One region of the Methylibium petroleiphilum PM1 genome, then DNA from elsewhere that is predicted to be linked to it. Evidence: riboswitches for the same ligand, from Rfam matches in the RefSeq annotation. Region 1 holds a riboswitch; the other holds the start of a gene.
The links. A riboswitch is a leader RNA that binds a small molecule or an ion and turns the genes downstream of it on or off. The one in region 1 is predicted to bind cobalamin.
Positions count from the first base shown of each region.

Region 1 (4,343 bases):
CACGACCTCGCAGGCGATGCCGGCGGCCTGCAACGCCAGTGCCTCCTCGCCGCCGCGGCCGAACACGAAGGGATCGCCACCCTTGAGCCGCACCACGCGCCGGCCCGCCCGGGCATGCTCGACCAACAGCGCATGGATGCCCGCCTGCGGCACGGCGTGGTCGCCCGAAGCCTTGCCCACGTACACCCGCAGCGCTTGCGGCGGCGCGAGCGCCAGCACCTCCGGCGCGATCAGCCGGTCATGCACCATCACCTCGGCCTGCTGCAGGCGCCGCAGGGCACGCAGCGTCAGCAGGTCCGCCGCACCCGGCCCGGCGCCGACGATGCACACCGTGCCGGCAGCGAAGCTCGGCTCATTCGACATGGCCGGGCCCGCGGTGGAACACCAGTTCGTCGACGGGCTGCCCGCCGACCAGGTGCTGCTCGATGATGCGGTCCATGTTCTGCGGCGTCACGTCGTAGTACCAGACCCCGTCGGGCTGCACGCACATCACCGGCCCGCCGTTGCAGGCGGCGAAGCAGCTGACGCGGCTGCGCTTGACGCGCAGTTCACCTTGGTGAAGGCCCACCGCCTTGAACTTGTCGCCCAGGCTGTCGAACAACACCTGCGACTGGCCGTCCTTCGTGCAGCGCGGCCCGGTGCAGATCAGGATGTGGCGGCGGTAGGCGCCGATCTTGGGTTTTTCAACAGGAAGGCTCATGGCGTGGTTTCCAGATGGGAGTCGGCCGGCAGCGGCTGCCAGGCCAGCAGGCAGGTTTCGCCCGCGTGGTCGATGCGCAGGGCGCTGACGCCGAAGGCGCGGGCGATCAAGGCTTCATCGAGCACCTGTGCAGGCGGGCCGTCGGCCAGCAGGCGGCCCTGGTGCAGCACGGCGATGCGGGTGCAAGAGCGCGCGGCGAGCGCCAGGTCGTGCAGCACCAGCGCCACGGCTCGGCCGCCATGGGACTGCTGGCGCAGCAAAGCCAGCACGCGCAGCTGATGGGCCGCGTCGAGCGCGGCCAGGGATTCGTCGGCCAGGACGACCTGCGGCTCGCCGGCCAGCAGCAGCCGCGCACGTTCGCCGCCGGACAAGGTGTGCGCGGCGGCCTCGGCAAAGCCCTGCGTCGCGGTGGCCGCCATCGCGCGCGATGGCGTCGCGCCCGCTGGGCCGCAGCGCATCGCCATGCGGCAGCCGGCCCAGCGCCATCACCTCGCGCCCCGGCAATGGCCAGTGCACGGCCTGGCCTTGCGGCAGGTAGGCAAGCTGCCACGCCCGGGCAGCAGCACCCGCCCCTGTGCGGCGCGCGTCAATCCGGCCATCGTGCGCAGCAGCGTGGTCTTGCCGGCGCCGTTGCTGCCGACGACGCCCAGCAGTTCGCCCGCACGCGGAGACAGGCTCGCATCGTGCAGCAATGTCTTGCCGCCGATGCGAACAGTCAGCCCCTGTGGGCGCAGAAGGCTCACGACAGGCTCCTCGCGTGCGCAGGGTTCAGGCCGTAGGCGATGTCGCCGGGCGTGGCGATGTCGCGGCCCCGGTAGAGGTCGGTCTTGGCGCGCAGGCGCCAATCCAGCGCCGGGGCCAGGCCGAGGCGCAGCGCATGGTTCTGCTGGCGGTACGCCGTGTTGGGCCGCTCGACGCCCTGGCCGGCGCTGAAGTCGCCCCGGTCGAACCAGGAACCGGCGTAGTCGAAATCCAGCGCGTCGCTCAGGCTGCCGCCGATGCGGCCGCGGAGTTCCTTCAGATCGAACTCGCCGAGCGAGATCTGCCCCGTGCCGGCCACGCCGCCGTGACTCTCGCGCGTGATCAGGTTCACCACGCCGCCCATGGCCTGCGCACCATACAGCGCAGAAGCCGGGCCCTTGAGCACCTCGATGCGTTCGATCTGGTCCAGGTTCACCAGGCTCGGGTTGGTAGACATCGCGGGCCGGCCATCGATCAGCGGCAGCCAGCGCTTGTTGATGCCCGAGAACTCGAGCCGGACCCCGCGAATGCCGACGCCCGACAGGTTGCCCGGGTACTGGATCACGTCGACGCTCGCGTTCTTCTTCAGCAGGTCGGCGAGCTCACGCGTCGGCGTGCGCTCGATGTCCTCGACGCGCTGCGGCGTGTCTTCCAGTCGCGCCGCCGTGCGCCGGCCCGTGACGACGATCGCGTCGAGCGCAGCCGGTTCTTCGGCGCACGCGGTGGCGCTCGCCAGCAGGGCGGTCAGGAAACTGGCCATGGACAGCGGCGTCAAATGGGGCGCGCGTCGGGCGCCTGGTTCGGTGGTTCTCACGTGGCATCAACTCCAGGAACGACCCGCTGCACGGGATGGCGCGATACCCACGCGAGTGAGCGCGGCGCGTTCGCCGCCATCCGCTCCCCGCGGCTGGTCGCATTGCGATGACCGCCACGATTCGCGTCGCGGCGGCGCGTCGCCACAGGCCGGTATCCGGGCTCGCGAGTCTTGGTGCATCGCCTTCCCAAGCGGTCCGCGCGCGTCGTCTCGGCGACGACGCCACGCAACCGTTCAGTGGCTGGCGCTCGATGGTTCGAGCGCCGTGGACGCACCCGCACTCGCCTACCGTTGCGGGGGCAGCCGGGGATTACGGCCGGCCTGGCATCCAAGCCAGGCCGGCCTACCCCGTTCCCGTTTGACCCGGACCATCGCTGGGCAAGGCACCTGGGGCGTGGGGGCGCGGCCGCCTTGCGGAGGTCGCGCCCGGGTTCGGTGTCTGGTGGTGTGGGCGCCCCTTCAGGTTTCGGTGTCTTCGGCCGCGGCTTCGGGCTGTGCCTCGATCGGCTCGGCCAGGGTCGCGGCGATGTAGTCGGCCGGCAGGCGGTGTCGCGCGGCGAGCTGCTCGATGCTCTCGCCGCCGGCGTGGTCGTCCAGCAGGTTCTCGAGCCAGCCGTTCAGCCCGGTCGACAGCGAACGCCCCGGCCTCTCGCCCTCGCGCGTCTCGCCGCCTTGCTCAATGTCGTACTTGTTGGCGTAGCCGCGCGGCGTGACCATCAGGCCGTCGCGCACGAAGGTGTGGCTGTTGCCGATCAGCACCGTGCTGAGCATGCCGATGTCGGCCTCGCACATCGTTTCCAGCGTGCGGAACTCGATGTGCTGCCGCCGCCGGTAGGCGCTCTTGACGATCGCCACCGGCGTGTCGGCCCGGCGGTGGCGCAGGAACAGGCGCTGTGCCTCGACGATCTGGCGCGTGCGCCGGCCGCTCTTGGGGTTGTAGAGCGCGACGACGAAGTCGGCCATCGCCACCGCGTCCAGCCGCCGCGCGATCACCGGCCAGGGCGTCAACAGGTCGCTCAGCGAGATGGCGCAGAAATCGTGCGTCAGCGGCGCGCCCACCAGCGCGGCACAGGCGTTGAGCGCGGAGGCGCCAGGCACGATCTCCACTTGCACCGCGTCCTCGGGCGTCCAGCCCGCCTGGAACAGCACCTCGTAGGTGGGGCCGGCCATGCCGTAGACGCCCGCGTCGCCCGAGGAGATGAGCGCCACCTTCTTGCCGGCGCGCGCGGCTTCGAGCGCGCTCACCGCGCGGTCCAACTCCTCGGTCATGCCCTTGCGCACGACCTCCTTGCCCTCGATCAGGTCGGCCACCAGCTTGATGTAGGTGACGTAGCCCACCACCACGTCGGCCTCGGCGATGGCTTCGCGGGCCCGCTGGGTCATGTGGCCCACGCTGCCGGGGCCGATGCCCACCAGCATGATCTTGCCGGCAGCCTGCGTCGTTCTCATCGAGAAGCTCCGATCGCCGGCGCAGCGCTGGCTGCGTTGGTCCGCATCTCGGCCAGCACCGGCTGCAGCCAGCGAGCGAAGAGCGCGCCGCCGATCACGCCCAGCGAAGCCCAGAAGGACAGCGACACCCAGGTCGTGGCCCAGACGAAGTCGCGCCCGAGTTGCGCCAGCCGAGCATGGGCCTCGCCGCTGAACCCGGCCAAGGGGTCCGCGACCTGCGGCGCGCGGACGACGAACGGCAAGGCCAGCAGCACCGCAGCTGCGATCCAACGCCAGCGCGCGGTGCTGAAGGCGAGCATCCCGCAGGCTCCTGCGGCGCCGGCGGCGGCCAGCAGCCACCAGGCCTGGCGCGCGCGCAGGTCGGCTGCGTCCATGCCGGGCACTTCGGCCGGCAGCCCAAGCGAAGGCCACAGGTGCAGGCTGAGCCAGCCCGCGGCGGCCACCGCCAACGCCAAGCGCGCCATGCCGCCGCTCCCACCGCGGCGCCAGACCCAGGCGCCCATCACGGCGAACAACAGCATGGCCATGCTGAAGCTGTGCAGCACGTTGGCCACCCAGGTCCAGAAGCCGCGTTCCGCGCCGTCCGCAGGCGACCATGCGGCTTCATCGTGGTGGTGCTCAGCGGCGGCATGCTCGTGC
Region 1 covers NC_008826.1:396,954-401,296, reverse strand. Annotated here, with positions in the region: gene cobA (uroporphyrinogen-III C-methyltransferase) at 1-363, opposite strand, end outside; gene MPE_RS21720 ((2Fe-2S) ferredoxin domain-containing protein) at 353-700, opposite strand; gene MPE_RS24780 (ATP-binding cassette domain-containing protein) at 697-1,164, opposite strand; gene MPE_RS24775 (ATP-binding cassette domain-containing protein) at 1,186-1,443, opposite strand; gene MPE_RS24935 (TonB-dependent receptor) at 1,440-2,201, opposite strand; cobalamin riboswitch at 2,401-2,645, opposite strand; gene cobJ (precorrin-3B C(17)-methyltransferase) at 2,715-3,704, opposite strand; gene MPE_RS21700 (CbtA family protein) at 3,701-4,343, opposite strand, start outside.

Region 2 (4,343 bases), on a different replicon from region 1:
CGCCTGTCCCGCTGCCCTTCGGATGACTGCGCCGCTCGCCCATGCGCCTCCCGTCAGAAGCTGACCTTGACCGATGCCGCGAAGGTGCGACCCGCCTCCGGGTAGATCGAGGTCGTTTCGCCGCCGGCCGTGCACCCGAAGGCCTGCGTGTAGTACTTGCGGTCCGTCAAGTTGACCACGCCGAGCGCGAACTCCGCCTGCGTCCAGCGATAGGCGTAGCGCAGGTCGGCGGTGGTGCGACCCGGGATGCTGCAGACGTTGGCGAAGTCCGGGCTCTGCGAGGACACGTAGTTCACGATCGCATCGAGCTTGTGCGCCGGCGCGGGCGTCCAGTCGGCCCGAAGGGACAGCGTGCGCTCGGGTGTCAGCGGCACATCCTGGCCGTCGTAGGCGCCCTCGGTGAAACGGGCCCGCCGCAGCGCGCCGTTGACGCGCAGGTTCAGCGCCTCGGTCAGCGCCTGCGCCAGTTCGAGCTCGACACCCTGCCGGCGCGTCGGGTCGAAGTTGACGTTGGCGCCGAACGGCCCGAACGGTCCGACGCCGCTGGGATCGAAGCCGATCTCGTTCTTCAGCGAGCTGCGGTAGACGCGCAGCTCGGCGCTGCGGCCGGCAGCACGCCAGCGCACGCCCAGTTCGGTGTCGCGTGAAGTCTGCGGCCGCAGCGGCACGGCCGGATTGGTGAAGCTGAACTCGTCGACGTTGGCGAGGCGGAAGCTGCGGCCGACCCGGCCGTAGACCGCGCTGTTCTCGGACAGCGGCTGCAGCACGCCCAGTTCCCAGGCGCGCTGGCGGTCGTCGATGCGGTCGACCGTGCTGCTGACCGCCTTCTCGATGCGCTCGGTGCGCACGCCGGCGCTCAGGCGGGTGCCGCCGCTCAGCGTGAGGTCGTCCTTCAGGTAGTAGCCGGTCGAGGACTGCTCGCCCACCGAGCCGATGGCGCCCAGCACCGTGCGTTCCCATTCGTTGCGATCCACGCCGAACACCACCGCGTTGACGACCGACGCGAACTGCGTGCGGTTGCGCACCCGCAGCGAGTAGTTCTTCGCGTCGACGTCGTAGTCGTAGGCGAAGGCCCCATTGCGGCTGCGCAGCTCCTTGTCACGCCAGCCGGCGTCAAGGCCGAGTTGCCAGTCGCCGCCGAGATCGGCCTCGGCGAACACGCCACTGCGCGTGTTGCGGATATCGGCGTGGTCGTTCGGCGCAGTGGTCTGGCTCGGGTCGGCGGCGTACTGCGCCGCAGTCAGCGCGCCGGGCAGCCCGGTGTCGAGGTCGTCGTAGGCATGCCGCAGGCCGACGCGCAGCCAGTCGTTGCGCCACTGGCCGGTGAGCGATGCGCCCTCCGTCTCCGAACGGAAGTTGTCGCGATGGTTGTCGGTCGTGCGGCGGTTGGCGGCCGCATCCAGCGAGAAGCCGCCGGCCTCGAGCGTGGCGTCGGCGCGCAGGTCGCGCAGGCGATCGCTGCCGGCGGCGGCGTACACGCTGGCCCGGTTGCTGCGAGCTGTTCCGTGACCCGCCTTGGTGGTGACGATGATCACGCCGCCCGTGGCGCCCTCACCGTACAGCACGGTGCCGCTGCCGCGCAGCACCTCGATGCGCTCGACCGAATTGATCGGGATGCCGGCCAGCCGCGTGCCGCCGAGGTCGCCCTCGTTGATGCGGATGCCGTCGAGGATCACGACCTGGTTGTTGTCGGACGTGGTGCCGAAGCCGCGCAGGTCGAGGGCGTAGTCGCCACCGCCGTAGAGGTCGAGCCGACCGGGCACGCCGAGCAGCTTCATCACGGCCTCGTTCACCGTGGACACGCCCGAGTCGGCGATGTCCTGGGCGGTCAGCACGCTGACACCGTACGGCAGCGTCGCCGAGTCCTCGACGAAGCGGCTGGCCGTGACCAGCACCGGAGGCAGCTTGCCTGCCTCGGTGACGGGCGCGGATTGCGCGCTCGCGATGCCGCTGGCGAAGCCCAGCAGCGACAGCATCAACAACGGCGCATGCGGCAGCGCCCCGAGGCGAACAGGAATGCGAGGCGCGGTGGCCTCGAAGGGAGTGGCAATCATGGAATGACCAACGATGAAAACGTGCGCGCCAGCTTCCCCGCGGGCGCTCACCTCATGACGCGCCGCTTGCGCAGCACGCCTCCCGTTGGCCGGTATCCGGGCTGGCGGAACGACCCTCGCGACCTTCCCAGAGCCGGAGACTCCAGTGGCATGTGCGCGAGAGCGGAAGTGTGAACGCAGGCGTTCTGGCTTCGTCCGCTGACCGTTGCGGGGGCAGCGCAGGCTGAAGGAGCACCCGGTGGGTCCCCCTCCTCTGCTTCCCGTTTAACTGCGCCGGCGTGAACGCCGGCACGAGCACCAACAGCCCGCAGTGTAAGCGCGGCCCGGGCCGCCCCCTACAATCGTCGCGTGCAGTGAGGAGAGGCATGGCGACGATCGAAGAACTGGCCGAGCGCGTGGAGCGGTTGCTGCTGAGGCACCAGGAACTGCAGCGCACGCACGCGCTGACCCTGGAGCAGCTGGCCGGCGTCAATGCCGAACGCGACTCGCTGCGCTCCCGCCTCGCCGCCGCCCGCCAGCGCGTCGAGGCCCTGCTGGATCGCCTGCCGGCCAGCGAACCGGTCGCCGAGGCCGGCCCGGAGACCGGAAAGACCGCCGAATGAAGCAGCTCGAAGTCACCATCATGGGCCAGAGCTACATCCTCGGCTGCCCCGACGGCGGCGAACGGGCCCTGCTCGAGGCCGTGGGCAACGTGGACCAGGAGATGTGCGCGATCCGCGACGCCGGCAAGGTGCGCGCCCGCGAGCGCATCGCGGTGCTCGCCGCGCTCAACCTCGCCTACCAGCTGGCCGAGCGGCCGCTGGCGGCGGCGACACCGGCGCGCAGCGCCGGGCAGGCCGCGCCGGACCCCGCACACGGCATCGACATCGAGGCCCTGATCGGGCGCATCGACGAGACCCTCGGGCGCGACGGTCAATTGCTCTGAAACGCCGGTTCGTCAGCGCTGGCGGCGTACACTGATCTCGTCCGTCGCGTTCGCGGGAGTTTTATATTTCCTTGAACCGATGCTCATATGAGCCCGGGCTTGGAACATTGCGAAGCGGGCGTGATCGTCTCGCGTCAGATGAACCCGAAGCTTCGCTGACCTCGCCCACCTGAACTCCCCTGGGTTCAGGAATGCGACTCCCGGTTCGCGGCGGACACCTTTCCCCGTTGCCCTTCCCGACCTGCTGCCGCCATGGCGTACTGGCTGATGAAGTCCGAGCCCGACGAGTGCTCGATCGACGACCTGGCGCGCGCGCCGGGCCGCAAGCTGCCGTGGACCGGCGTGCGCAACTACCAGGCGCGCAACTTCATGCGCGACGATTTCCGGCCTGGCGACGGCGTGCTGTTCTATCACTCGTCGTGCCCGCAGCCGGGCATCGCCGGGCTGGCCGAGGTGGCTTCCGTCGCGCACACCGACGCGACCCAGTTCGACCCGGCGAGCCCCTACCACGACCCCGCCTCGAAGCCCGAGGCACCGCGCTGGTTCGGCGTGGACGTGAAGCTGGTGCGCAAGACGCCGCTGCTGTCGCTGGCCGCGATGCGCGCGGCACCCTCGCTCGCGACGATGCGCGTGCTGCAGCGGGGCAACCGCCTGTCCATCACGCCCGTCACGACGGCCGAGTGGCGCGCGGTGCTCGCGCTGCTGCCGCCGGCCTGATGCTGCTCGCCTGGCCGCTGGTCGTCGAGCTGCTGCTGCTGGGCGCGGGCGCCGGCTTCCTGGCCGGCCTGCTGGGCGTCGGCGGCGGCATGGTGCTGGTGCCCTTCATCACGCTGCTGCTGACGCTGAAAGGCTTTCCGTCCGACCTGATCGTGAAGGTCGCGATCGCGACCTCGCTCGCGACGATCTGCTTCACCTCGCTGTCTTCGGTGCGAGCCCATCATGCGCGCGGCGCCGTGCGCTGGGACATCGTGCGCCGCCTCGCACCTGGGATCGTGCTGGGCTCGCTGCTGGGGGCGCAGGTCGCGAAGGCGCTGCCCTCGGCGCTGCTGGCCGGGCTGTTTGCGCTGTTCGTCGGCTTCTCGGCGACGCAGATGCTGCGCGGCGGCAAGCCCACGCCGGCCCGGCAGTTGCCACCCGCGCCCGGACTGTTCGGCGTCGGCGGCGTGATCGGCGCCGTGTCGGCGCTGGTCGGTGCCGGTGGCGCCTTCATGTCGGTGCCGTTCATGACCTGGTGCAACGTGCCGATCCACAACGCCGTGGCGACCTCGGCCGCACTGGGCGTGCCGATCGCGCTGGCCGGCACCGCCGGCTACATCGCCGCTGGCTGGAACCTCCATGGGCTGCCGCCCGGCACGCTCGGCTTC
Region 2 covers NC_008825.1:2,473,355-2,477,697, forward strand. Annotated here, with positions in the region: gene MPE_RS11650 (bifunctional adenosylcobinamide kinase/adenosylcobinamide-phosphate guanylyltransferase) at 1-43, opposite strand, end outside; gene MPE_RS11655 (TonB-dependent receptor) at 54-2,054, opposite strand; cobalamin riboswitch at 2,125-2,371, opposite strand; gene MPE_RS11660 (hypothetical protein) at 2,420-2,656, shown strand; gene MPE_RS11665 (cell division protein ZapA) at 2,653-2,979, shown strand; RNA gene ssrS (6S RNA) at 3,017-3,198, shown strand; gene MPE_RS11670 (EVE domain-containing protein) at 3,232-3,696, shown strand; gene MPE_RS11675 (sulfite exporter TauE/SafE family protein) at 3,696-4,343, shown strand, end outside.
Region 2: linked by a shared signal. The riboswitch ahead of MPE_RS11655 (TonB-dependent receptor) and the one ahead of MPE_RS24935 (TonB-dependent receptor) in region 1 are both predicted to bind cobalamin.